DNA from 3 places in the Streptomyces sp. 840.1 genome. Region 3 is predicted to be linked to each of the others. Evidence: riboswitches for the same ligand, from Rfam matches in the RefSeq annotation. Region 3 holds a riboswitch; each other region holds the start of a gene.
What was found. A riboswitch is a leader RNA that binds a small molecule or an ion and turns the genes downstream of it on or off. The one in region 3 is predicted to bind cobalamin.
Positions count from the first base shown of each region.

Region 1: linked by a shared signal. The riboswitch ahead of EDD93_RS24220 (ABC transporter substrate-binding protein) and the one ahead of EDD93_RS34540 (CbtB-domain containing protein) in region 3 are both predicted to bind cobalamin.
Region 2: linked by a shared signal. The riboswitch ahead of EDD93_RS31300 (ABC transporter substrate-binding protein) and the one ahead of EDD93_RS34540 (CbtB-domain containing protein) in region 3 are both predicted to bind cobalamin.

Region 1 covers NZ_RJUU01000001.1:5,283,167-5,290,426, reverse strand. Annotated here, with positions in the region: gene EDD93_RS39445 (hypothetical protein) at 85-639, shown strand; gene EDD93_RS24235 (alpha/beta fold hydrolase) at 1,380-2,276, shown strand; gene EDD93_RS24230 (transposase) at 2,574-3,086, opposite strand; cobalamin riboswitch at 3,654-3,796, shown strand; gene EDD93_RS24220 (ABC transporter substrate-binding protein) at 3,826-4,893, shown strand; gene EDD93_RS24215 (iron ABC transporter permease) at 4,890-5,981, shown strand; gene EDD93_RS24210 (ABC transporter ATP-binding protein) at 5,978-6,778, shown strand; gene EDD93_RS24205 ((2Fe-2S)-binding protein) at 6,959-7,260, opposite strand, start outside.
Region 2 covers NZ_RJUU01000002.1:1,170,847-1,178,106, reverse strand. Annotated here, with positions in the region: gene EDD93_RS31320 (IclR family transcriptional regulator) at 1-328, opposite strand, end outside; gene EDD93_RS31315 (PRC and DUF2382 domain-containing protein) at 736-1,773, shown strand; gene EDD93_RS31310 (ABC transporter ATP-binding protein) at 1,862-2,647, opposite strand; gene EDD93_RS31305 (iron ABC transporter permease) at 2,644-3,735, opposite strand; gene EDD93_RS31300 (ABC transporter substrate-binding protein) at 3,732-4,799, opposite strand; cobalamin riboswitch at 4,835-5,023, opposite strand; gene EDD93_RS31295 (beta-ketoacyl synthase) at 5,098-6,321, opposite strand; gene EDD93_RS31290 (acyl carrier protein) at 6,318-6,578, opposite strand; gene EDD93_RS39755 (hypothetical protein) at 6,674-6,814, opposite strand; gene EDD93_RS31285 (acyl-CoA dehydrogenase) at 6,847-7,260, opposite strand, start outside.
Region 3 covers NZ_RJUU01000003.1:465,905-473,164, forward strand. Annotated here, with positions in the region: gene EDD93_RS34520 (pirin family protein) at 1-366, opposite strand, end outside; gene EDD93_RS34525 (tetratricopeptide repeat protein) at 509-865, shown strand; gene EDD93_RS34530 (GNAT family N-acetyltransferase) at 978-1,484, shown strand; gene EDD93_RS34535 (CbtA family protein) at 1,572-2,345, opposite strand; gene EDD93_RS34540 (CbtB-domain containing protein) at 2,375-2,590, opposite strand; adenosylcobalamin (AdoCbl) riboswitch at 2,593-2,742, opposite strand; gene EDD93_RS34545 (histidine phosphatase family protein) at 2,854-3,438, shown strand; gene EDD93_RS34550 (family 16 glycosylhydrolase) at 3,634-4,536, shown strand; gene EDD93_RS34555 (RidA family protein) at 4,697-5,116, opposite strand; gene EDD93_RS34560 (sorbosone dehydrogenase family protein) at 5,248-6,372, opposite strand; gene EDD93_RS34565 (NAD(P)/FAD-dependent oxidoreductase) at 6,598-7,260, opposite strand, start outside.

The sequences.
Region 1 (7,260 bases), on a different contig from region 3:
GTCCCATATCGTGCGGCCCACGGACCAGGCAGCGCATCCTCGCCGGTGACAGGAAGAACTCCAAGCACTACATCTGGGGAAAGAATGACATTCTTTCGGGCAAGCCGGGCGTCTTCTACTCGTACTGAAGGTGCGGCGCTGCTGATCCTTCTCCTCCTCGCCGGCTGCTCCGACTCGCAGAGCCAGGGCAAGGCGCTGGACACGGAAGGAACACAGTCGAGCGGCACGGTCGGCAACACCCACGCGAAGACTGGGCAGACGTGGTACTTCGCACTCCCCGTGCCCCGCAATGTGAGTAGCCGGCCCATCGAGATCACCGGAGCGAGTGTCGTCGACTCCCCCAAGGGACTCAAGGTGGTCAGCTACGCCGCTTACAACCTGCAGGACACCGATGGGTTACCCCTGCTGGCGCTCGAAGGGGAATCCGACACACCCGACTTCGCCCGCCTGAAGAACTACGCGGTCTCGCCGGTGAAGGTCCCGGCCAAGAAGGAAAGCGAAATGTTCTTCCAGGCCAAACTTCACATCACCTCACCACCCGAGAAAAACATCAAGCGCTGCCGGTTCGAGTACCGTCAGGGAAATGAAGAATTCACGCAGATCCTCGACTGCGAACTGGAACTCAAGGTCGAGCAGTAGCCTCGCCGCAACGCGTGTGCCCTCTCGGTCAACAGGTCCGAGGGGGCACACGCGTAAGCAGCCCAGGAACAGCCCTTAGACGTTTCGTTTGGATCAGTCGGTCGTCGGCCCGAGTATGCCGTTAATTGATGCACCATGCTCGCGGACCGAGCCGTTGCTCGCGGACCGGACGTCTGGGAGCGGGTCTTCACCGCCCTGGCGTCTCCCACACGTGTCTCATCAAGCCCCCAGCGAGCTGCCCCACCCTCAATGACCGCGTGGACGTCAGGCCGACTGTGACGATCTCGGAGCCACTTCCCAACGCAGCGGCGGAGTTGGATCGTCACCGAGGCTGCCAAATTAATGCCCTCGCCAATGATCGAACATCGGTTAGGGTGCTTGTCATGTCCTACATTTACGTCCGTCTCCGGACCGTCTGAGAACCGCCTGTCGCCTTAGTTGCTCCGCGACCGGGACCAGTCGCGCAACCCGCAGGAGACCACCGCGGTCTCACGGAGTCCACTGCCCTGCGGGTGCCGATCGACCCCAAGGCGACGCGCGCCCCTTTGCGGTGAGCGCATCCCTACGCGTGCTGCCACTGGTCGGCACGCGGTGGTTGCCGCTGCCCTCGGCACGGGTGTGCACGGCCACTGAACCGGATGCGCCTGATCACAGGCGCGTCCGTTTCTCACTCAGCTTCGGCGGCATCAGCCCCTCGGCCATGCCTGCCGTAGCGCACATCGGACATAGGACTGACCCGTATGACTTCTGTTCCCAGCACCTCTCTGCGCCCACGGCAGGCCCGCGAGGCGGATACGACGTTCGTGCTCGTGCACGGCTCGTGCTCCAGTTCGCTGCTCTGGGCTCCCGTCCAGCGCGAACTGGCGCTGCGTGGCCATCGGAGCTTCGCCGTCGACCTTCCGGGCCACGGATTCGACGCACAGTATCCGGCCGCCTACCAGGCGCCGCAGGACCTCGAAGCGTGGGCGGCCGTGCCGTCGACCCTTGCTGCGGTCACCCTGGAAGACAACGTCGACATGGTCGTCGACGTCGTCCGGCAGGTGGCCGAGCACGGGCCGGTGGTCCTCGTCGGCGCCAGCCTCGGCGGGACCACTATCACCGGGGTGGGCAACACCGTCCCCGACCTGGTGAACCGGCTCGTCTACGTCTCCGCGTGGTCGTGCGTACAGCGCGCGAACCCCATCGAGTACATGCAGGAGCCCGAGTTCAGCGAGAACCTGCTGGCACCGCTGGCAGCACTGAACGTCGGCGATCCCGCCGAATTGGGTGCCGGCCGGGCCAACTACCGTACGTCCGACCCTGTTCTGCTCGCCCTGCTCAAGGCGGCCATAATGGCGGACGGCACCGATGAACAGTTCCGTGCCTTCCTCAACATCCTCCAGCCGGACGAATCGCTGGCGGTGATGACGGCCGACGCGCGAGGTGACGCCGCCACCTGGGGCACCATCGCACGCACGTACATCCGTCTGGCCGACGACCGGACGATCCCCGTGGCCATGCAGGACCGTCTGATCGCCGAATGCGACGCGCTGACCCCTGACAATCCGTACGACGTACACACGATGAACACCAGCCACACCGGGTTCGTGCTCCAGCCCGCGAAACTGGTCGACATCCTGGAGCACCTGGCCGTCTGACCGAGTAACACCCGACCCTTCATCCCGGGTTGAGGGGCCAGCCGCCCGTCGGCTGGCCCCTCAATGCCGGAGCTAATGAGCTCGTGCACGGTTAGCAGTGGGACATCGAAGGCCAGGGCGGCGTCTCGGTGCTTACATCTGCCGAGCCAGGATTCGGCCTGCGGTTTGCTGCTGGGGCAGTGGGCCGGGGTGCGGTGGTGTCACGACGCGTCCGCCGGTCTGTGCTCCGAGTCCTTGGTAGCCGCCATCCGCCAGGATCTCGACCGTTGACCCGTCGGCCAGGAACTTGACCAGCCCTCACTCTCGGGTGTGGGTGATGTCCGCGCAACTCCCGGGTCTGGTCAGGCTACAGAACAGCAGCCGCCCGTCCCCGTCGGTGAACACCATGACCTTCACGGCGATCTGCTTGTTCTTGCCGGAGATGAACCGGTCCCGGTTCTTGCTGCCAACGGCCGGGCGGCGGACACGAATCCGAGTGCCGTCGATGATGCCGGTCTTCCCGGTCGTGCCGAGATGGTCAACGACCTCGGCCAGGGATCGCAGCCGCACGCCGGGGCTGATAGTGCATCCCCGCTCGGCGAGCAGGGGCCGCACTTCGCCGATGGCCCGGGGGACAGACGAGCGGTCCACGCCGAACCAGCAGGCCAGCACACCATGAGTGACCCCGTGGCGAAGGTGCACGAGCCTGGCTTGGTGACATTCGTGCCACAACGGCCCAACCTCTGAAACGAGTTCAGCGACCACAGCGGCCGAAAGCCCCGTGATCCTCCGGTTGCTGATGATCGCGGTACGCGTCACGTTCGTCACCACGCAACCATGATCGACTATCCAGAGCTCGACGTCTCACCGCCAACCATGCACGAGCTCGTCAGTAGCAGTTCCTCTCCCCGCGAGTCATGGAGTTCAGCGTGCACCCGGTTTCACGGTTGAATCCTGTGTCGACTCCGGCAGCAGACGTGCCAGGCGCAGAGGGAGCCGGCGGTCCGCAGGTCCCCACCTACGTGCCCGGGGGCAAGCCCCCCCCGGTCCTGCACGGCCGCCGTGTAATCGGAGCGGTCCCTTGGGCGCCGGTCACGGCCGGGGTCTTCGACCTTCACCACGCGGTACGGACCCCGCGCGTGCTCCCCGATCATCTGGTGGCACCGGTCGGGCAGGCCGCTTCGCTTCGTGGGGTCCCTTGCCGACGATGAAGAAGATGTCGGCGCACCGTATCGCCTTCACGGCTTGAAGGGTCAAAAGGGGTCAATTGATGGAGATCACCTGCCCCGATGTCGTGGCGATGGCGATGATCGCGCGCTGTTCCGTACTCGGTACTCGCTCGCGCGGTCTTCCAGGAACCTCTCCCCAGGAACGGACCGGTTTCCTCGTTCACCCGGTCATTACGTACGATCACCAGGTCAATGCCGCAGCAGGAGCCAGGAAGCCGGTGCGAGTCCGGCGCGGTCCCGCCACTGTGACCGCGCATGTCCCACGGGGCGTGTGCGGAAGTCAGGTCACTGACCTGCCGCGGGCCCGATCCGAGGAGCGCGGACTCCGCAGGAGGCTTCCCATGCACGACGGTCACAGCCGTCCCCTTTTCTCGCTCTCCCCCTCGCCTGCGGTGTACGCAGCCCCACGCGGCCGCGGGCTCGTGCGCCTCACCGCAGCCCTCACCGTGCTGTCGGCGATTGCGCTGACGTCGGGCTGCGGCTCGTCCGGCGCCACCGCCGGCCCCCCGGAGGCGAGCGCCTCGGCGGCGAAGGGCTTCCCCGTCACCATCGACAACTGTGGTGTCAGGACGACGTACACCGAGCCGCCGTCCCGTGCGGTGACCATCCACCAGCATCCGACCGAAGTGATGCTCTCGCTGGGGCTCAAGGACCGGATGGCCGGTACGTCGTACCCGGACTCGGCGGTCCTGCCCGCTCTGCGCAAGGACTTCGCGTCGATCCCGCAGCTGTCGAAGGGGGCGCCGTCGTTCGAGAAGGCCCTCGACACCGATCCCGACTTCGTCTACGGCGGCTACGCCAGCGCGTTCGCGGAGAAGGAGGGCCGCTCGCGCAAGGCGTTCCAGGACGCGGGCATCGACACCTACCTCAACCGGGAGAACTGCGCCGGAGAGAAGGGGGTGACCATGGAGGACACGTACACCGAGATACGCACGATCGGCAAGATCTTCGGCGTCTCGGACCGCGCCTCCACCCTCGTCTCCGAGCTGCGCACCCGCGCCCGCAAGGCGAGCGAGGCCGTGAAGGACGCGCGTGACGTCTCCGTGTTCGTCTACGACAGCGGCGACAAGTCCGCCTTCACGGCCGGTGGCAAGGGCCTGGGCAACGAACTGATCAGACTGGCAGGCGGCAGGAACGTCTTCTCCGACCTGGACGACGTGTTCGGCGACGTCTCCTGGGAGCAGGTCGTCGACCGCAAGCCCGACGTCATCGCCATCTACGACTACGCGGGCACCGGCGTCGCGCAGAAGAAGAAGTTCCTGCTCTCCCAGCCGGCCCTCGCCGATGTGCCCGCGATCAAGAACAGGCGTTTCGTGGTGCTGCCGCTGACCGACACCCTCGTCGGCGTCCGCTCGGCGGACGCGGTGGGCGACCTGGCGCGCGGACTGCACCCGGACAGCTTCAAGTGACCGCGTCCACCACGGACGCCGAGAACACCGCCCTGGTGAAGCCGCGCCGCCGGGCCGCGTTCGCGCTCACCCTGGTCGGGCTCACCGTGCTCCTGGCCGCCTGCTTGACCGCGGGACTCGCTTTCGGCTCGGTGCACGTGCCGCCCGGCCAGGTGTGGGGCATCGTCACGCACGCGCTCGGCGCCGACTGGACGGAACCCACCTGGAGCCGAGCGCGGGAGACGATCGTCCTCGACGTGCGCGGGCCCCGCGTCCTGCTCGGCGCGGTCACCGGCGCGGGTCTCGCCGTCGTCGGCACGGCGTTGCAGGCTCTGGTGCGCAATCCGCTCGCCGAGCCGTACCTCCTCGGAGTGTCCTCCGGCGCCTCGCTCGGCGCGGTCTCGGTGATCGTGTTCGGGGTGAGCTTCTTCGGGACGGTGTCCCTGTCGGCGGCCGCGTTCGCCGGGGCACTGGGCGCACTCGTGCTCGTCTACGCCGCCGCCCGTACCGGCGGCCGCATCACCTCGCTGCGGCTCATCCTGGCCGGGGTCGCGGTGGCGTCAGTGCTCAGCGCGCTGTTGAACCTGATGCTCCTGACGACGGACAACGGCAACGAGGCACGCACCGTCCTCGCCTGGACGCTGGGCGGCCTGGGCGGCGTGTCCTGGGGTTCGCTGTGGCTGCCGGGCCTGGCGCTGCTGCTCGGCATCGCCGTCCTCATGGTGCAGTCCCCGAACCTGAACCTGCTGCTCGCCGGCGAGGAGGCCGCCGCCACCATGGGCCTGGACGTCGCCCGGTTCCGGGCCCGGATGTTCGTGCTCGTCTCGCTGGTCACCGGGGTGCTGGTGGCCTCGGCCGGACCGATCGGTTTCGTCGGACTGATGCTGCCGCACACCGTGCGGCTCCTCGTCGGCGGCGACCACCGGCGGGTGCTGCCCGCCGCCGCGCTCGGGGGTGCGTCCTTCCTGGTCCTGGCGGACATCGCGGCACGGACCGTAGCGGCACCGCAGGAGATGCCGGTCGGGGTCCTCACCGCCCTGTGCGGGGGGCCCTTCTTCCTGTGGCTGATGCGACGCGACGCCCGTAAGAACGCGGGAGGCACGGCATGACGGCGGCCGAACTGCGCGTCGAGGGCGTCACGCTCACGGCCGGGGCACGGCGGCTGGTCCACGACGTCACGCTCACGGCCCGCCCCGGGGAGACGATCGGCCTCGTCGGACCGAACGGCAGCGGCAAGTCCAGCCTGCTGCGCGCCGTCTACCGGATACTGCGGCCGGCAGCCGGAACGGTCCGCGTCGACGGCGAAGACGCCTGGTCACTGCCACCGCGCCAACTGGCACGCACCCTGGCCGCAGTGGTGCAGGACGCTCCCTCCGGCCTCGATCTGAGCGTGCGTGAGGTCGTCGCGATGGGCCGCGCCCCGCACAAGCGACTGCTGTCGGGCGACACGACGCAGGACGCCGCGCTGATCGAGGCGGCACTCACCTCGGTCGACGCCGTCCCCCTGGCCGACCGCGCCTTCGACCGGCTCTCCGGCGGCGAGCGCCAACGGGTTCTGATCGCCCGTGCTCTGGCCCAGGAGCCGTCGCTGCTCGTCCTGGACGAACCGACCAACCACCTGGACATCCGGCACCAGTTGGAGATCCTGACCGTACTGCGCAGACTGCCCGCGACGGTCCTCGTCGCCCTGCACGACCTCAACCTGGCCGCGTACTACTGCGATCGCCTGTTCGTTCTGTGCGACGGCGGTGTCGTCGCTTCCGGAGCGCCGCACGAGGTACTCACTCCGCGCCTGCTCGCGGAGGTCTACGAGGTGACCGCCGAGGTCGCGGTGCATCCTCGCACGGGCCGTCCCCAGGTGACGTTCCTGCCGGCGGACGCACCTGTGCCCGACGCGAACCGGTGACCGGGCGCCCTCGGTCAGCTGGACGCCGGTACCGGGGTACGAGCCGGCCTGCGGCGGCGGATCCGGGACGCCGGACTCACCGCGACGCGGGCTGCCTGCGTCGCGGTGAGCAGATCCCGGACGCGTTCGGAAACGGGCGGGCCGGGCCCCGACGGCCTGCTCCGCTCCGCTCCGCTCCGGTCACCGGGCCAGGCAGCAGTCACCGCACTTCGAGCCGTTCAGGGCCCGGTAGTACAGACAGCAGCTCCGCCGCCGGAACGTCAGCTCGGGGCCGGTGACCTCACCCGTGCCCAGCAGCCGCCCCGTCTGGAGGAGTTCCCTCGTCAGCCCGGTCAGCGGTGCCCGCAGGCCGGGCCGGGACCTCAGCAGCTGCGCCGCCGAACCGACCAGCGCGGAAGCCGAGTTGCCCGCGAGCAGGCGGGGAGCCACCTTCACCGGAAGACCCCGCTCGACACCCTCCAGGACGCCGTCCGCCTGAGCGC
Region 2 (7,260 bases), on a different contig from region 3:
GCCGGGCGAGTATCGGCCGGGAGATCGAGGAGAGCACTCCGCTGTGCTCGCTCACCCTGGCCAGCCGGGACAGTGCCGGTCCTGGGCGGTAGCGGCGGCTGTTGTCGTCGCAGAGCAGGAAGCCCCGCGCGCTCAGGGTGGTGAGCAGCCGCTGGACGACGGCCTTGTCCCAGCCGTGGTGGCGGGCCAGTTCGCTGACGCCCCATTCGGGCCGCTGCTCGGTGAAGGTCAGCAGGACGAGCAGGGCCCGGTCGACGGTCTGCAGCACTCCGGGGGCCTGCTGTCCGTCGCGGGCGGGGGTGGTGGTGTCCGTGCCGCGCTCAGCCATGGGCCGGGCCTCCTTCGTGCGCTTCGTCCAGCTGTCGGTGCGGAAATCGCAACGCCGTTGCGATTTCTGGCGAAAGAATGGTGCCGCGCCCAGCGGGTGTCAAGGGTTTGCCGGAAATTCGCCGCGCGGCGGGAACGGCCTGCTCAGCGGCGGTTACCGAAGACGGCGCGCCGGTGACCCGCCGGGCGGGCCGCGTCCGCCCGGCCGTTCACTCGATTGGCCTAACTCGGTGACGGGGCCCACAGCGGCGTCGCACGGGGCCTGCGCCCACCCGCCGGGGTTACGGCGCCCCGCCCCCGCCGGCCGGGAAGTTGCAGCGTCCATCCGGGTGAGGCGCGATGGAATCCGGACGCGCCTCACCTGCTGGACCCACCTACAGGACGCGCCCGAGCTAGGAGGAATCGGTCATGGGAGCCGCTGACGGTTTCACGGATTCCGGAGAGCTCGACGGCCTGACGGTGTACGACACCGCGGGCGAGAAGATCGGCAACGTGGGCCGGGTGTATGTCGACGACAGCACCGGCCGACCGGACTGGATCACGGTGAAGACCGGCCTGTTCGGTATGAAGGAAAGTTTCGTGCCTCTCGCCGGAGCCCGTCGCGTGGGCTCCGACCTGCACATCTCCCATCCGAAGGACCGCGTCAAGGAAGCCCCCAGGGTGGACGCGGACGCTCACCTCTCCGTCTCCGAGGAGGAGGAGCTCTACCGGCACTACGGCCTGACCCGGAACACCGGCGGCAAGCTCGGTGACCGTTCCGGGGCCGCCGGCACAACCGGTGCGCCGACCACGTCCGGGACCGGCACCATGGGCGCGGCCGGAGCGGGCGCGGCCGCCGGAGCAGGAGCCGGGGCCGGGGCCATGGGCGCGGCCGGCACGTCGCGCGGGAAGGCCTCCGGCACCGCGGGCGCGGCAGCGGGCGCGGGCACCGGCAAGCACCGGGACGCCGAGACCTCCGGTACGGCCCGTCCGCTGGTCGGAGCCGGAGCGGGCCCAGAACGGTCCGCCTCCGCCGGCCTGGACGGCAAGGAGGAACTCATCCGCTCCGAGGAACAGCTGCGTATCGGCACCGAGGAGTACGAGAGCGGCAAGGCCCGGCTGCACAAGTACGTCGTCACCGAGAACGTCACCAGGACGGTCCCCGTGTCGCACGAAGAGGTCCGGGTGGTGCGTGAGCCGCTCCAGCCCGGCGACAAGGCGGCCCGCTCGGACATCAACGAGCAGGACGTCGAGGTCACCCTGCACGCCGAACGCGCCACGATGCGGAAGGAGACCGTGCCGGTCGAGCGGGTGCGGATGGAGACCAAGAAGGTGACCGAACAGAAGGAAGTCTCCGCGGAACTGCGCAAGGAGCAGATCGACTACGCGGACGGCATGACCAAGGACGGAAAGGACATGGGCGGCAAGGACGCCGGCGGCGAGTTCGGTCAGGGACGGCGCCGCTGACCCCCGCGCACCGCGCCGGACCGGCCGTACCGGACAGGAGCGAGGGGCGGACCCGCGTCACGGGGGTCCGCCCTCTCGTGTCCCCGCGTCAGGGCCTCCCCGGGCGAAAGCGCACCGAGGGCCGCCCCGCCGGGCCGTCCGGGGTCACGACGGCCCCGACCCGGTAGACGGCGGCGATGAGCTCCTGGGTGATCACCTCGGCAGGCGTGCCGGCCGCGACCACCCGGCCGCCGTCCAGCACCACGATCCGGTCGCAGAACATCGCGGCCAGGTTGAGGTCGTGCAGGGCGATGACGGCGGTCAGCGGCAGCGAGGCCACCAGGGACAGCAGTTCCAGCTGGTGCTGGATGTCCAGGTGGTTCGTCGGCTCGTCCAGCAGCAGCTCGCGCGGCTGCTGGGCCAGCGCGCGGGCGATCTGGACGCGCTGGCGTTCGCCGCCGGAGAGGGTGTGCCAGGACTGGTCCCGGCGGCCGGTGAGACCGGTCCGCTCCAGGGCCTCGGCCACCGCGCTCTCGTCCTCGGCCGTCGGCGCCGACCAGGCGCGGCGGTGCGGGATGCGGCCCAGGCGTACGACGTCCACGACGCTCAGCTCGACCTGGGTGAGCGAGTGCTGGTCGACCACGGCGACCCGCCGGGCGACCGTGCGGCGGCCGATCCGGGCCAGCGGGTCGTCGTCGAGGGTGACCGTGCCCGCGTCCGGCGCGAGGACCCCGGCCAGTATCCGCAGCAGGGTCGACTTCCCCGAGCCGTTCGGGCCGATGAGGCCGACGGTGGCACCGGGCGGCGGGGTCAGCGAGACCCCGTCCAGGATGAGGCGGCCGCCCGCCTCGCGGCTGACCCGGTCGGCCCGCAGCCCGCGGCCGGGCGCGCTCACGCGGCCCGCCGGGTGCGGTAGAGGACGAGTACGAAGGCGGGCACCCCGATCAGGGCGGTGACGACGCCCACCGGAACCTCCTGCGGATCGAGGACGGTGCGCGCGAGGGTGTCCACCCAGACCAGGAACACGGCCCCGGCGAGCGCGGTGACGGGCAGCAGTCTGCGGTGCCCGGAGCCGGCGAGCGCGCGGGCCGCGTGCGGCAGCACCAGGCCGACGAAGCCGATGGCGCCGGCCGAGCTGACAAGGGCGGCGGTCAGCAGCGCGGTCGCGCAGAGCAGCACGATCCGGGTGCGCCCGACGTGGACGCCGAGGGTGGCGGCCGCGTCCTGCCCGAAGGCGAAGGCGTCGAGCGTACGGGCGTGGCCCAGGCAGATCACGAGGGTCACGGCCAGCACGGCGGAGCAGGTCCACACATCGCTCCAGCCGACGCCGCCGAGCGAGCCGAGCAGCCAGAACAGCACCCCGCGGGTCTGCTCGGCGTCGGCGGCGGTCATCACGACGAAGGAGGTCAGCGCGGAGAACAGTTGCATGGCCGCGACCCCCGACAGGACCACCCGGTCGGTGCTGCCGCCGAGGGTGTGGCTCAGCAGGAGGACCAGCGCGAAGGAGCAGAGTGCCCCGATGAACGCGCCGGCCGACAGGGACACCGCTCCCCCGCCGACCCCGAGGACGACGACCACGACCGCGCCGGTCGACGCCCCGGAGGAGACGCCGAGGACGAACGGGTCCGCGAGCGGGTTGCGCAGGAGCGACTGCATGACGGTGCCGCAGACCGCGAGCCCGGCGCCGCAGACGGCGGCGAGCAGGGTCCTCGGCATGCGCAGGTTCCAGATGATGCCGTCCCGGATCGGGCTGAGCGGCGAATCCCCGAGCCCCAGGTGGGCCGCCACCGTGTCCCGGACGTCTCCGACGGAGATCCGGGCCGGGCCGATGGTGACGGCCACGGCGACGGACAGGACCAGGAGCAGCAGGCCGCCGGCCCACAGGAGTCCCCCGCCGATGCCCCGGACACCGCCATGTCCGCGCTCACCGGCGGCGAAGGGCCCGTGTCCGGTCGCCCGCGTGGCACGTTCGGTGTCCGTCACCCCGCGAGCCCGAAGGTGCGCAGCCCGGCGGCGACCCGCTCCACGCCCTCGACCGTGCGGATCGACGGGTTCATGGCCTGTCCGCTGAGCAGCACGTAGCGCTTGTGCCGTACGGCGTCCATGTTCTTCGTTGCGGGATTGGACTCCAGGAACGCGATCTTCCGCGAGGCGCTCTCGGCGGTCTGCGACTTGCGGGTCAGGTCACCGATGACCAGCACGTCCGGGTTGCGGTCGGCGACCGTCTCCCAGTTGATCTGCGGCCATTCCTCATGCGTGTCGTCGAAGACGTTCTTCGCGCCCAGCTCCCGGGTGATGACGCCGGGCGCCCCGCAACAGCCGGCCAGGTACGGGGACTCGGAGTTGGCGAACCAGTACATCAGGGTGGCGCCGGAGGCGTCGATGCCGTCGGTCGCCTTCCGTACCCGGGCGGTCAGCTCCGCGACGAGCTTCTCGCCGCGCTCCGGGACACCGAACACCTTGGCCATGTCGCGTACTTCGCGGTAGACGCTGTCCATGGTCAGTGCTCCGGTCCTGACTCCGTCGCCGTCCTTGCTGTTGTCCTTGGCGGTGCAGTCGGCGGGCGAGACGTAGGTGGGGACGCCCAGTTCCTCGAACTGTTCCCGGGGGGCGACGCCGCCCTTGGCGAGCGTCGACTCGAAGGACGCGCTGACGAAGTCGGGCTCCTGGTCGAGGACCTTCTCGGACGAGGGGCGGTTCTCGGAGATCCGGGGGATGCCGGCGTTGGCCTTCTCCAGGCCCTTCATCACCGGGTCGGTCCAGGTGGCGGTGGCGGCGAGCCGGCCGGCGAGGCCGAGCGAGAGCAGGATCTCGGTGGAGCCCTGGTCGACCGGGACGGCGCGGCGCGGGGCCGCTCGCACGGTGACGGTGTGCCCGCAGTTCTTCAGGGTCACCGGATAGCCGTCGGCCCCGGCGGGCCCGTCGGCGGAGCTGTCACCGCCTGTTCCGCAGGCGGTCAGCAGGAGTGTTCCGGCCGTGAGCAGGGCGGCGGAGCGGGCATGGCCGGCTATGAGCGGCACGAAGTACCTCGGCGTCTCTGGGCCCATGCGCGGGGCCCGGTGTACGGAGTTCCGCGAACCGGTGCCGGACCGCGGGTGCCAGCAGGTCTTCGGACTCGGGTTCGTACGGTCGGGGCGCCTTCCCGGGGACCCGTAGGTCTCCCAGTGGCTGCTGGCCCCGCCCGTCCCCCTCACCGCTGCGCGTCAGTTCCGGATTCGCACCGGATTCCCTGACCCCTACGTGGAGTTCGACTGGCCCAGGCACGCTACCACGCGGGTCCGCGCAGCTCAGCGAAGGTGCCGCGGGCGGACCGGGCCCGCCCGGCCCGGTCCGCCCGCCGCGTCCTCAGGGCCGCAGGAGTGCGGCCACGGCGTTGTGCCCGCCGAACCCGAAGGAGTGGCTGAGGGCCCGCCGCACGGGCAGCGCCCGTGGCCGCTTGGTCACGCAGTCGATGTCGAACCCGGGCGCGGGCGCGTCCAGGTTGGCGACCGGCGGGACGATCCCGCGCTGGAGCGTCAGGATCGTCAGCCCCGCCTCGATCGCTCCGGCCGCTCCCATGCAGTGGCCGAGCACGCCCTTGGGCGCGGTGACGGGCGGCCGGTGCGGGAAGACCCGGCCGATCAGGGCGGCTTCGGCCGCGTCGTTGCGCGGGGTCGCCGTGCCGTGCGCGTTGATGTGCTCGACGTCCCCGGCCTGCCAGCCCGCGTCGCGCAGCGCGGCCTCGACGGCCGCCTGGGCGATGCGGCCGTCGGGGTGCGGGCTGGTGGGGTGGTGGGCGTCGGTGGTGGCGCCGGTGCCCGCGAGCAGCGCGCGTGGCTCGGCGCCCCGTGCCTCGGCGTCGGCCGCGCGCTCCAGCACCATGACGGCGGCGCCCTCCCCCATGACGAGCCCGGCCCGGTCGGCCGCGAAGGGCCGGCTGAGCCGGGACAGGTCCCGGTCCGCGAGGGCGGCCGCGCCGGATCTGGCGAATCCCGTCATGGCGATCGGGAAGAGGGTCGATTCGGTGGCTCCCGCGATCGCCAGGTCGCACTGTCCGGTGACGAGCAGGTCCCGGGCCACGGACAGTGCGGTGATCCCGGACGAGCAGGCGGTACAGGGCGCCAGGCTGGGGCCCGTCGCGCTCATCTCGATCGCGATCTCCGCCGCGGGCATGTTCGGGATGGTGAGCAGGATCCCGGACGGCGAGGTCGCCTCGGGCCCGCGCCGCTCCAGCACCAGGGCCTGATCGGTGAGGCCGGCGGACCCGCCGCTGCTGGTGCCGACGACGACCGCGACCCGGCTGCCGTCCCAGCCGCCCGGGTCGAGTCCCGCGTCGCAGACCGCCTCCCGCGCGGCCAGTACCGCGAACTTGGTGTACCTGCCCATGCGGAAGGCGGTACGGCGGCCGATCGCGGCGTCCAGGTCGATGCCGTCGACCGTGCAGGCGAAGTCGATCGCGCATCCCGCGAGCTCGGGGACGGTGCGGGCCGGGCTGACCCCGGCGCACACCCCGTCCCAGGTGGACTCGGTGTCGTTGCCGACCGGGGTGATCATTCCCAGTCCGGTGACAGCGATGGCCGGCATCTTCATCGGGCCGTGCTCACCGGCGCCTCGTCGCGGGCCGCGGCGCGGAGGTACTCCGTGAGCCCGGCGAGGCTGGTGTCCCGGTGCAGCGTGCCCGGGTCGAGCTCGACGCCGACGGCCTCCCTGATGACGACGGCGAACTCGGCGACTGCCAGGGAGTCCATGTCCAGGCTGTCCATCGTGGATTCGGGGAGAATCTCGGCCACAGGCACCCTGAAGGTACGGCTGAGTACCTCGGTGATCGTGGGGTGAATCGCGCTCATGGTCTTCCTCTCCATCATGCCCGTCCGGCGGGGGTGTCCCGGGGCGGTTCCTCGCACCACCCCGACGCCGGAGTAACTGAGCAGCGTCCCTCCAGTTACGCCTTGCGGCGAACCGATTCGCCTGCGGGCGTCCCCGCCCCCGTGCACCAGCGCGAGAGCACGGCCGCGGTGCCCCAGAAGGCCAGCAGTACGACACCGACGCCGACGCCCTGTACCGCGTCGGCCGCGCGCCGCACGCCCTGTCCAGCCGCCCGCTCCGCCGCGCCCCTCACCGCCCGGCCCCGGCGGGTGCCGGGGACCCGGCCTTGTGCCAGGAAGCCCCCGGGTCGTCGTACGCCTCGGCGTAGCGGGCTCCGGCGATGGGCCAGTCGGCGAGCACCTCCTCCGGCAGCGCGAAGGAGTCGGCGAGCTCGGGCAGGTGGGCCGCCACCGCGGTGACGAGTCGCTCGGTGCGCTCCGTCAGGTCCTCGACCTGGCCGGCCGTGAGGTGGCCGGCGACGAGCAGGTCCCCGCTGTAATGCTGGACCAGGCGCAGCGCGAACAGCAGGGCCAGCTCGGTCAGCCGCTCGCGGGCGGGCCCCTCGGGCAGGCCGTCGACCGCGTCCGCGTACGCCTCGGCCGCCTGCCGGCAGGCATGCGCCTCGACTCCGCGCAGCGCGGGCCCGGACCCCTCGTTCCACCG
Region 3 (7,260 bases):
GTGGCTGATCGCCCGGCCCGAGGTCATCAGGCCGAGTTCGTACGGGCGGATCGTCGCCAGGCTGCCGAGGCTGTCGCGGTGCAGGACCTCGCCCTCGTGCAGCCAGCTGACGGTCTGCAGGCCCATGTGGGGGTGGGGCGGCACCTGCATCCCGGGCTCGTCGGTGATGTCGTCGGGGCCGTAGTGGTCCACGAAGGCCCAGGCACCGACCATGCGGCGGCCGAGGTTGGGCAGCAGTCTGCGCACCTCGGTGGACTCCCCGAGCTTCACCCGACGCGGGGTGAGGAGTTCGCGTACGGGTTCGGCGACGACGAAGCCGCGCCCTCCGCAGACGGAGGGAACTGCCTGGCGATCGAGATTGCTCATGGCGCTCAACCTATTCCCGTACGGGCCCGGTCCGACGGCACCCACGCCGAATATTTAGTGGAATGTTAAACCACCTTGGAGTGTTGTGACCATCGACGCAGCCGGGACGGGCCCGGCGGCGAGCCTCGACCGAGGAGGACGAATGAGCGACACCTACTACGAGTTCGGTACCGCAGCCGAGCGGTGGGAGCGCGCGCAGTTCTTCTTCGAATCGAAGGAGTACCTGGTGGCGGCCCGGATCCTGGGCGGGCTGGTCGAGGAGGTGCCGGAGCAGGTCGCGCCGCGCCTGCTGCTGGCGAGGGCCTACTACCACTCGGCGCGGCTCGGCCGGGCCGAGACGGAACTGCGGGCGGTACTGGAGCTCGACCCCGTGGAGCACTACGCCCGGCTGATGCTCGGCCGCACGCTGGAGCGCCAGGGGCGGCAGACCGAGGCGGCGACACACCTGCGGGTGGCGGCCGCGCTGGCCGGGGACTTCACCCCGGCGGGCGGCGCGTGACCGCAGGTCGACCGGGGGTGCCTGCGGCGGGTGGGACATGCGGTACGGGCGGGCGTTCACCGGGAGATATCCGGGTGCGGCCCGCCCGCACCGCGTGATAGTCCACTGCGTCATGACCGTTATCGATACCCCGCGCCTCCTGCTCCGCGCGATGAGCGCATCCGACGTCGAGCACGTGGTGGAGGGCCGGCCACCGGAAGGCGTCCGGTGGGCGGCCGGATACCCCTCCCAGGGCGAGCGGGCGGCGGCCACGCGCGTCCTGCGCGCCATTGCCGAGACCGGGGATCCGGCTCCGTTCGGCTCGTACGAGATACGGCTCGGCAAGGACGGGCCGGTGATCGGCGGGCTCGGGTTCCACGGGGTTCCCGACGAGGCCGGGCACGTCACGATCGGCTACGGGCTCGTGCCCTCGGTCCAGGGCATGGGGTACGCCTCCGAGGCGCTCCGCGCGCTGCTGCGGTTCGCCCGCGGCCTGGGCGTCGTCTGCGTGCACGGGGACACCGACCTCGACAACGTCGCGTCCCAGCGCGTCATGACGGCCGCAGGCATGCGCCTGGTGCGTGAGGACTCCCTGCTGAAGCACTACCGCGTGGACTGGGACGGTCCCGCCGGGCGGTGACGCGAGCCGGCCCGTGACGCGGCGGAACCCGCGAGGACTCACCTCGCGGGTTCCGGCGCTGCACGGGCCCGACGGCGCGTGGGCGGGTCAGCCCGCCGCGGCCGCGGCGCGTTCCGCTGTTGTGCCGCCTGCACGGGCAGGCTGCGCCCTCGGCACCAGCAGCCGTTCGGTGAGGTAGCCGAAGAGCAGCCCGAAAGTGGTCCACAGCGTGACCTGGACCGCGAGCGTGGCCAGCCTGAACTGCCACAGCAGGGTGGCCGGGAAGCCCTTTCCGACCTCGTTGAACGAGGGCAGGAAGACGTACGCGAGACCGATGAGCAGGACGTATCCGGCCCCTGCGGCGATCGTCGCGTTCCAGGCGCCCAGGCGGGGTGCCAGCCGCCTGCCGAGGATGACGGCGGCGACGGCCAGCAGCACGCTGAGGGCGACCATCAGGAAGAACAGTGCCGTGCGTCTGCCGATGGTGTCGGGGTTGCCGACGGCCGGCGGATTCGCCGGGTACTTCAGGAACGGCACGACGTACACGGCCAGCAGGGCCGCGCCCGCGATCAGCGCCGCGGTGGCGCGCGGACCGAAGCGGCCCATCCGGCCGAGCGCGTAACAGAAGACGAGTGCGGCGATGCCGCCGATGGCCACGCCGAAGACGACTACGCCGGTGGCGAGGCCCGCGGTGGACTGCATGGTGCGGCTGACGAGTTCCTCGCCGCCACCGTGGTCGTGGCTGTGCGCCTCCTCCAGGGCGATGGCGGCGTCCACCCGGGACTCGCCGAGGAAGTAGGCGACGGCCAGCGCGAGCGCGCCCGCGACGAGGCCGGCCAGCATGCCGCGGACCAGCAGAGCTCTGACAGATATGGAGTTCATGAGGGATTCCCCTGGATCAGCCCGGTGGGTCAGTGGCAGGGGAAACCGAGCAGGTGACGGCCGTCGTGGACCCACTCGTGCACGCCCGCGCCCGAGATGACGGAGGTGGCGCCCTGCTCGGCGCCGACGAAGTAGAGCAGGATCAGCATGAGGATGCCGAAGAAGACCGCCCAAGGGGCGATGGCCTTCAGTGAGATGGGAGTGATGGCGGGTGCGCCGGTGGCGGGGGCAGCAGTCTGTGCCATGGCAGAACCTCCTGTGGGAACACGCGTCCCGATCGTGGTGCCTGAGACGAAGGTGCTGGGTCTGACTTCCCCGCACAGGTACGGGTTCACAGTGGCGCGACCGTGCCGGATTCTCACCGGACTTCCGTCACACCCTCGTCGTGTGGTCGCGACCATACCGCCTGGGCGTGGGCGCCGCCATGGTGCGGTCCGGGCGTCCGGGAAGCCCTGATGCCATGGTGTGGTCGGGCAAGTGGCCACCGTTCAGGGAGTTGAGGGCAGCAATGACGGTACGGGTGATGTTGATCTCACCGGCGATGAACGCGGCGCTGCGCGAGGCCCGGTTCGCCGGTGACGCGCCGCTCGACGACTCCGGACTCCGGCAGGCGCGGGCCGCCGCACCCGCCGTGCCATCGGCGGCCAGGCGCATGCGCGGCCCGTCCATGCGCTGCACCGCGACCGCGGACGCACTGGGGCTCCGGTCCGAACCCGAACCCGCCCTGCGGGACTGGGAGATGGGCCGCTGGTCCGGCGCCCGGCTGGCCGAGGTGAGCACGGCCGAGCCGGACGGGGTGGCCGCCTGGCTGAGCGACCCGGCCGCCGCGCCGCACGGGGGTGAGTCCCTGCTGGAACTGTGCACGCGGGTGGGCTCGTGGCTCGACTCCCCGCACGGAAGCGACGACGGGCGGGTGCTGGCGGTGGCCGAGCCCGCCGTGATCCGCGCCGCGACGGTCCACGCACTGGACCTCCCGCCGCAGGCCTTCTGGCGGCTGGACGTCGCCCCGTTGACCGTCACGGAGCTCAGCGGCAGGTCGGGGCGGTGGAACCTGCGCTGCGGCCGGCCGCTCCCGGCGGAACCGGAGAGCTGACGAACGCGCCGACGGGGCGGCGGCCCGGTGCGTGCAAGAACTGTGGTCTGCCAAGAGCCTTGACACGCTCTTGGTTCACTTCTTAAATCACGAAGTGAACTAAGGCCTCAACTCCCCCACGTGGCCGCCATGCCCCCACTTGTCATATGCATGGTGAGTCACATTTCCTCCGTCCCGTACGGAAAGGAAATTCACATGAGCTCCCCCCACCTGACCAGGCGCCTCCTGGTCTCCGCACTCTCGGTACTCGCCCTCGTCTCCGCCACCTCCGGCCTCGCCTCCGGCGCCCCCATGCCGTCTCCGGCCTCGAAGGGATCCGTCACCACGCAGGCGTCCACCGCCGCCGCGACGTTCACCGACGACTTCGACGGAGCCGCAGGTTCCGCCGTTGACGGCGGTAAGTGGCAGATCGAGACCGGTGACAACGTCAACAACCACGAGCGGCAGTACTACACGGCCGGGAACAGCAACGCGGCGCTGGACGGCCAGGGCCATCTGGTCATCACCGCGCGCAAGGAGAACCCGAACAACTACCAGTGCTGGTACGGCACCTGTGAGTACACCTCGGCGCGGCTCAACACCTCGGGCAAGTTCACCCAGACCTACGGCCACGTCGAGGCCCGGATGAAGATCCCGCGCGGCCAGGGCATGTGGCCCGCCTTCTGGATGCTCGGCGACGACATCGGACAGGTCGGCTGGCCCAACTCCGGCGAGATCGACATCATGGAGAACGTCGGCTTCGAACCCAACACCGTCCACGGCACCCTGCACGGCCCCGGCTACTCCGGCTCCGCTGGCATCGGCGCCGGCTACAGCCTCCCCGGCGGCCAGGCCTTCGCCGACGACTTCCACACCTTCGCCATCGACTGGGCCCCCGACTCCGTCACGTGGTCCGTCGACGGCAACGTCTACCAGCACCGCACCCCCGCCGACACCGGCGGCAACACCTGGGCCTTCAACAAGCCCTTCTTCCTCATCCTCAACCTCGCCGTCGGCGGCTACTGGCCCGGCGACCCCGACGGCAACACCACCTTCCCCCAGCAACTCGTCGTCGACCACGTCCGCGTCACCACCAGCGACAGCCAGCCCCCGGCCTGAGCGAAACGGTCCCGCCGGGCGGCCGCCCGGCGGGACCGCGTGCGCCGTCTGCGGCACGGCGTGGGCCCTGCCGGCTGCCCTCGGCGCCACCGGGGCCCCACGCCCGGATCACCGGATGCCGGCGCTCGCCCCCTCGAAGGCAAGGATCCGCTGTGCGGCTTCAGCCGCGAGGGGAAGCGGATCGCCGGCCAGCACTCGGCGCCACGGCCAATGCATCGATCTCGACCCGGAAGTCCGGGTGGACCAGGCCGGCCACCCTCACCAAGGAGCAGGCAGGCGGGTTCTTGGCGTCCTGGTACTCGTCCCGCACTGTGCGGAACGCGCCCAGGTCGTCCAGGTCGGTCAGGTAGACCGTCAGTTTGACCACGTGTTCCAGACCTGAGCCTGCTGCCTCCAGCGCGGTGATCAGGTTCGCGTAGACCTGCCGGACCTGGGCCTCGGCATCGTCCTTACCGACCGGATTGCCGTCGCCGTCCAGGGGGACCTGCCCCGAGACGGCGACCATCGCTCCGGTGAAGGCGACCGCGTGGCTGTAGCCGTTGACGGGCGGTGAACCGTTGGGACGTATGAAGTGCTCCATGGCCGCCGATCATGCCACGACCGGAAATCAGCCCCTGCCGGCCGCACCGCGACCGGCGGGGCCGGGACCGCGGTTCGCGGTCCCGGCCCCGCGGGCCTCCCGGCTGTCAGTGTGCGCGGTACCTCATCGGCTCACGCCGGGTCGATGCGCGAGATGCTGCCGCCGATGGCGAGAACATACAGTTCGCCGTCGCCGCCCTCCACGAACGAAATGACCTCGCCGCCCTGGACTCCGAGGTCACCCTCGCCGGTGACCTCGCCGTTCTCGATCTGCAGGGTGCGGATCGTGCCGTCGCAGTAGTCGCTGAACACGTACGTGCCCTTGAGGCCGGCGATGGCATCGCCTCGGTAGACATAGCCGCCGGTGACCGAGCAGCCGAGGCCGCTGCGGTCGTACTCGTGCACCGGCGGCACGTGGTTCGCGGGCTCGGTACCGCCGCGGAAGGGGTGGTTGCCCTCCATCGAGGACCAGCCGTAGTTCTCGCCGCCCTTGCTGGCCGCGGGAGCCCAGTCGATCTCCTCCCAGTCGCTCTGGCCGACGTCGCCGATCAGCAGGTCGCCCGTGCCCGCGTCGAACGAGAACCGCCACGGGTTGCGCAGTCCGTATGCCCAGATCTCGCCCCGCGCCGTCGGGTCGTCCACGAACGGGTTGTCCGCCGGGATGGCGTACGGGTCGCCGCCGCCCGGATCGATCCGCAGAAGCTTGCCGAGCAGCGTGCCGAGGTTCTGGCCGTTGCCGTCCGGGTCGCCGCCCGATCCACCGTCACCGAGGCCGATGTAGAGATAGCCGTCGGGACCGAACATGATGTCGCCGCCGTTGTGGTTCGAGTACGGCTGGGTCTGTGTCAGAACGGTGCGCCGGGTGTCCGGCCGGATCGCGCCGCCCTCCATGGCGAACTCGTCCACGGTGCTCGTGCCTTCGAGGTCCGTGAACGAGATGTAGAAGTGGGCGAAGTCCGGGTCGAACGCGATGCCCAGCAGGCCGCGTTCGCCGTCGATGGTCGTCTCGTCGGAGATGTCCAGGACCGGCTCGCCGATCCCCTGGGCATTCAGAACCCTTACGGTTCCGGCGCGTTCGGCGATCCAGACCGTGCCGTCCGGCCCGGCGGTGCCGGCGGACGGGCTCGTGGCCCGCGCGACTTCGTTGAGGACGACCGACGCCGACTGCTGCGGGGCGGCCGACGCCGTGGCGAGAGCCAGGGACGCGGCGATACAGGCAGCGCCGACGATCGCCGTGATTCTGGTGCGTACTTTCACCGTGGCCTCCTGGAGGCGGTGAGTGGGGGGAGGTTACCCGGCCGCTCGGGACAGAGTCGGCCGGGCATCGCGCTCGCCAGCACGCAACCAGGGGTGGGGAACGGCGTGCCGCTGGCACGCACGAGGATAGAGGGACAGGACCCCCTTGGCCTAGACCACAGGAGGGATGACCCGCTCCGCCCACCGCACCCGCAGGCCTTCGCCGTCCGGCCTCAACTTCCGCCGCTACCCACGGAATGTCTCCAGGAGCCGCAGCCAGATCTCGCTGATCGTCGGGTAGGCGGGTACCGCGTGCCAGAGCCGCTCGATCGGGACTTCCGCGGCGACCGCGATCGTCGCCGAGTGCAGCAGCTCGCCGGTCCCCGGGCCCACGAAGGTGACGCCGAGCAGGATCTCCCGGTCGAGGTCGACGATCATGCGGGCGCGGCCCCGGTAGCCGTCCGCGTACAGCCCGGCACCCGCCACCGCGCCGAGGTCGTGGTCGACGGCCCTGACCCGGTGGCCCGCCTGCTCCGCCTCGGCCAGGGTGAGGCCGACCGAGGCGGCCTCCGGGTCGGTGAAGACGACCTGGGGGACGGCCGAGTGATCGGCGGTGGCCGCGTGGGCACCCCAGCGGTCCGTCTCCAGCAGCGGGACGCCCTCGGCGCGGGCGGCGATGGCCGCCCCGGCGATGCGGGCCTGGTACTTGCCCTGGTGGGTAAGGAGCGCCCGGTGGTTCACGTCACCGACGGCGTAGAGCCAGCCGGTGCCCTCGACCCGGCAGCTGTCGTCCACCTGAAGCCAGGAACCCGGCTTCAGGTGCACCGTTTCCAGGCCCAGGTCGTCGGTGCGCGGGGCGCGGCCGGTGGCGAAGAGGATCTCGTCGGCCTCGATGCTCTCACCGTTGTC